DNA from 2 places in the Pseudomonas sp. GW823-FHT02E01 genome. Region 1 is predicted to be linked to the other one. Evidence: riboswitches for the same ligand, from Rfam matches in the RefSeq annotation. Region 1 holds a riboswitch; the other holds the start of a gene.

Region 1 (2,385 bases):
TGTGAGCAGCCATCGCACCGTCGGCGTGTTCATGCATTTCAACAGCGGCCGGTTCGGCTTTTTCGTAGGTCTCGGCCTGCAAAATCAGCGGGGCGACCCAGAAACTTTGCAGCAGGGTCAGCAACAGGGCGGCCAGCAGCCCGGTGAAACCTGCGGTTTGCGCAATACGCTTGATCATGTCGACAGCTCTCAATGGCACGGGAACGCGGAGCTGTGACGGGTATCGTGGGCGGCGTTGTGCACCGCTTCGATGTGCGAGAAACCGGCGAAATACACAAGGCATGCGCCCAGGATCGACGCGCAGACGGCGGCGGCCAGACGTTGGGTCAGGGTTGAGGTGGTGCTTGCGGCTGTGTGTTCGGCGCTGCTGATGATCGACATGGCGTTTCCCTCTGGTCTGTCAGCGGGGAATAAGAGCGCATGCAAAACCCCGCACGACCAGGCGCGCAAGGTTTCAAACAGCGCCCGCCCACCGCGGGTTTGTTGGTTCAGTGATCGTACTGGTCACTTTGTGTTGCGGGCCGGTCTCCGGGCTCACGAGGGGCAAAGGCTTGCGCCTGGACCTGAAAGCATCACCTTCCCATGCCGCAGTGGCACAGTGGATCTGACGCTTCGCTCGCTTACCGTTGCGGGGGCAGCACCGGACTGACATGGCTTAAGAGTAAAGCACATGATTCACCGGTTTCCCGTTTCACCCTGTGAAGGGCACCCGTAACAAGGTGTGTAGGAGAGCATGGGCGGGGGTTGGGCGTCAATTGGCAGGGGTTCTCGTTTGAGTTTCTGTGGCGAGGGGGCTTGCCCCCGTTGGGCTGCGAAGCGGCCCCCTTACTTTTATCCAGACAAAGCGTGCACTCTGGATTTGCGACGGCTTCGCCGCCGAACGGGGGCAAGCCCCCTCGCCACAGGGATCGCAAGCATTGACCCGCCCCAAGACCATGCGTAGCCTTGCGCTTTCGAGGTTCTTCGGCGTTTGTCGAAGCTAAGAAGGGAACGCGGTCAATGCCGCGGCTGCCCCCGCAACTGTGAACGGTGATGTTCGTTGCCACGCCACTGCTGACTCAATCCATGAGGCCGGCGGGAAGGCGCAGCGAATGCCAGGCTCAAGCCCGGCACATCGTCAGCCAGGAGACCTGCCTCGTCACAGATTCTCACTTTCAACCGGGCGGGGTGATCCGGTGGCGAACTCTTCAGGCACGCGCGTGCGCGTTGCCGGTCGTCGTCCCGTATGCCCGCCAGCTTAGCCATAGGGCATCCGATGAAAACACTGGCCAAACTCCCCGTCACCATCGTTACAGGCTTTCTCGGCTCGGGTAAAACCACGCTGCTGCGCCACATGCTCGACAACGCCCAGGGTCGCCGCATCGCGGTGATCGTCAACGAATTTGGCGAGTTGGGCATCGACGGCGAAATCCTCAAGCAATGCTCCATCGGTTGCACCGAAGAAGAAGCCAACGGCCGTGTCTATGAACTGGCCAACGGCTGCCTGTGCTGCACCGTCCAGGAAGAATTCTTCCCGGTGATGCGCGAACTGGTGGCCCGTCGCGGCGATCTGGACCACATTCTCATCGAAACGTCCGGTCTGGCGTTGCCCAAGCCGCTGGTGCAGGCCTTCCAGTGGCCGGAAATCCGCAGTGCCTGCACGGTGGATGCGGTAATCACCGTGGTCGACAGCCCGGCCGTGGCCGCCGGCACCTTCGCCGCGTTCCCGGATCAGGTCGACGCCCAGCGCAAACTCGACCCGAACCTGGACCACGAATCGCCGCTGCACGAACTGTTCGCCGACCAATTGGCCAGCGCTGACCTGGTGATCCTCAACAAAACCGACCTGATCAACCCGACGGACCTGGCCCGTGTGCGCCTGGAAGTCGCCGAAGAGTTGCCGCCAGCGGTGAAAATCATCGAAGCCAGCAGTGGTCGCCTGCCGCTGGACGTGCTGATCGGCCTCGGTGTCGGCTCCGAAGAACACATCGACAGCCGCCACAGCCACCACGACCATCATCACGATGGCGACGACGATCATGATGACCACGATCACGACGCCTTCGATTCGATCTCCATCGAACTGCCGCAAGCCGACGAAAGCCTGCTGCTGGACGCGCTGACCCAGTTGGTGGTCCAGCACGGCATCCTGCGCGTCAAGGGCTTTGCGGCGATTCCGAACAAGCCGATGCGCCTGCTGATCCAGGGCGTGGGTACGCGTTTTGACAAGCATTTCGACCGCCAGTGGGGCGCCGAAGAGGCGCGAGTCTCTCGCCTGGTGCTGATCGGCCAGAAACTGGACGCCACTGTTCTCGAAGCGCAATTGCGCGCCGCGCTCAGCGTGTAAGCCATGCACCTGCTCAGGACCCAGCCCGGCGGTTTCGTGTCGGATGACAACATTGCCGA
Region 2 (2,385 bases), on a different contig from region 1:
GCCTGCGGCAATGCACGGTCGCGGATCGGCGAGAAGAATGACAACTCGGCGCCCATCGCCCGCAGCAGATCCAGGCTCGCGCCATAGGTGAACGCAAAGGCTTCATCGCGGGCGACGGCAATGCGTACACCGGCCAGCAGCGGTTCGGCCGCGATGACATCAGGGGCGGCGAATTCGACTGCCGGTGGCAGCGCGACCTCGCAACTGCTGGCCAGGGCATCGGCTGCCGCGTCGAGGCGCAGGTCGAGATCGTTCAACTCACTGGCCTGCACCAGCCCCAGGTGCCGGCTCGGCAATTCGATCCCGGTTTCCCGGGACAGCGCGCCGTACCAGCGCAAACCTTCAGTCAAACTGCCTTCGAGCAGTTGCGCATGGCGCTGCGTGCCGACACGATTGGCCAGCACGCCGGCAAACGGCAAGTCCGGCTGATAACGCGCCAGCCCCAGGGCCAATGCGCCAAAGGTCTGGGCCATGGCGGTGCCATCGATCACCCCCAGCACCGGCACACCGAAATGCCGCGCCAGATCGGCGCTCGACGGCGTACCGTCGAACAACCCCATGACGCCTTCGATCAGGATCAGGTCGGCTTCAGCGGCGGCTTCCCACAGCAACCGGCGACTCTCCTGTTCGCCGACCATCCACATGTCCAGCTGATACACCGGCGCACCGCTGGCGCGCTCGAGGATCATCGGATCGAGAAAGTCGGGCCCGCACTTGAACACTCGGACCTTGCGCCCCTGATTGCGATGCAATCGGGCCAGTGCCGCGGTGACGGTGGTCTTGCCCTGGCCAGAGGCCGGCGCGGCAATCAGTACCGCCGGACAGTGCCGAGGCTGACTCACAATTCGACGCCTTTCTGCGCTTTGATCCCGGCTTGAAAGGCGTGCTTGATCACGCCCATTTCGGTGACGGTGTCAGCCATCTCGATCATCTCCGGCTTGGCGGCACGACCGGTGACCACCACGTGTTGCATCGGCGGCCGGGCCTGCAAGTCGCTGAGCACCTGATCGAGATCGAGGTAGCCGTGCTTGAGGGCGATGTTCAGCTCATCGAGCACCACCAGACCGATGGACGGATCGCGCAGCAGTTGCTGCGACACCGCCCAGGCGGCTTCGGCGGCGGCGATGTCGCGCTGCCGGTCCTGGGTTTCCCAGGTAAAGCCTTCGCCCATCACATGAAAACGCACCTGCTCGGGAAAGCGCCGGAAGAACAACTCCTCCCCCGTACTGTTGCGGCCCTTGATGAACTGCACCACGCCGCATTGCATGCCGTGCCCCATGGCGCGGGCAAGCATGCCGAAGGCCGAACTGCTCTTGCCCTTGCCGTTGCCGGTCAGCACCAGCAGCAGGCCACACTCGTTCGGGGAATTGGCGATGCGCTCGTCGATCACGGCTTTTTTGCGCTGCATGCGCGCCAGGTGGCGTTCGTCACGATCGGGGGTATCAGTCATGGGGGAGCTCTCCGTTGAGGCAGGAATAACGGCGGGCAGGCACAAGAATAGAAGGCAACAAGCCTGGCATCGCCCACCGTGATGCCGCTGGATGAATCAGGCCGGTCTCCGGGCTCATGAGTGGCCGCGGGGCCAGACCGTGCGCCTTCCCGCATCAAATCGACACAGTGGCATCACACACAGTTTTCACTCATTTACCGTTGCGGGGGCAGCGCCGGAATTGCGGGCCTTCGACCAACAGAAGGACTCACTCACCGGCTTCCCTGTTTCACTCTGTCGACCCAAGCCACAGAGCACCTGAAACAAGCCGCGAAGGTTAGAGGGTTGGGGGTGGAGCGTCAATTAAAGCCGGGAGGCCATCGACCGAATAACTGCCATCAATCAATAAACTGACGTCAATCTTGTGCCACGCTCCCAGCAGTGATATCAAAGAGCCACAAACTCACAACACAACAACAAGGGTGAGCCCATGCAAGGCATGATCATCAGCAATCCAAAGCTGGAATTCCTGCGCCCGGTGCTCGAACGCTGGTTCGAATGCATCGACCGTTACAACGCCGTCCGCGGTGATGGCGACACACCGTACTGGCACGACGAGAAGGCCAATCTCGGACTACTGTCTGCCGCCGCCTGGATGGCCGAGATGGTCACGCTGCAACAGACGCCCACCCGCAAGCAGACCGAAGAAGGCGAACGCAACAGCCGCGCCGACCTGCTCCTGGCTTCACCCGAAACCCGCGCCTACATCCAGACCAGCCAGCGCTGGCCACGGGTCAACAGCCTCAATCTGACCCAGGCCCTGCTCGATGTTGCCAGCGATGCGAAGCGCGTGAGCCACGCCAGCGACCTGAAACTCGGCTGCCTGTTCGTCGCCCCGCAAAAAGCCCAGCAGGGCGCCACACCGGAAGAGCTCCAGGACATGGTCGACGACCTGC

Evidence for each region. Region 1 has a riboswitch for cobalamin ahead of cobW (cobalamin biosynthesis protein CobW). Riboswitches for the same ligand answer to the same signal wherever they lie in the genome.
Region 2: linked by a shared signal. The riboswitch ahead of cobO (cob(I)yrinic acid a,c-diamide adenosyltransferase) and the one ahead of cobW (cobalamin biosynthesis protein CobW) in region 1 are both predicted to bind cobalamin.

Annotation. Positions count from the first base shown of each region.
Region 1 is NZ_JBXAJS010000010.1:71,369-73,753, forward strand. Features, by position in the region: gene AC1RDQ_RS22735 (CbtA family protein) at 1-178, opposite strand, end outside; gene AC1RDQ_RS22740 (CbtB domain-containing protein) at 190-381, opposite strand; cobalamin riboswitch at 503-728, opposite strand; cobalamin riboswitch at 940-1,152, shown strand; gene cobW (cobalamin biosynthesis protein CobW) at 1,256-2,326, shown strand; gene cobN (cobaltochelatase subunit CobN) at 2,330-2,385, shown strand, end outside.
Region 2 is NZ_JBXAJS010000011.1:27,772-30,156, forward strand. Features, by position in the region: gene AC1RDQ_RS23605 (cobyrinic acid a,c-diamide synthase CobB) at 1-842, opposite strand, end outside; gene cobO (cob(I)yrinic acid a,c-diamide adenosyltransferase) at 839-1,450, opposite strand; cobalamin riboswitch at 1,533-1,766, opposite strand; gene AC1RDQ_RS23615 (hypothetical protein) at 1,920-2,385, shown strand, end outside.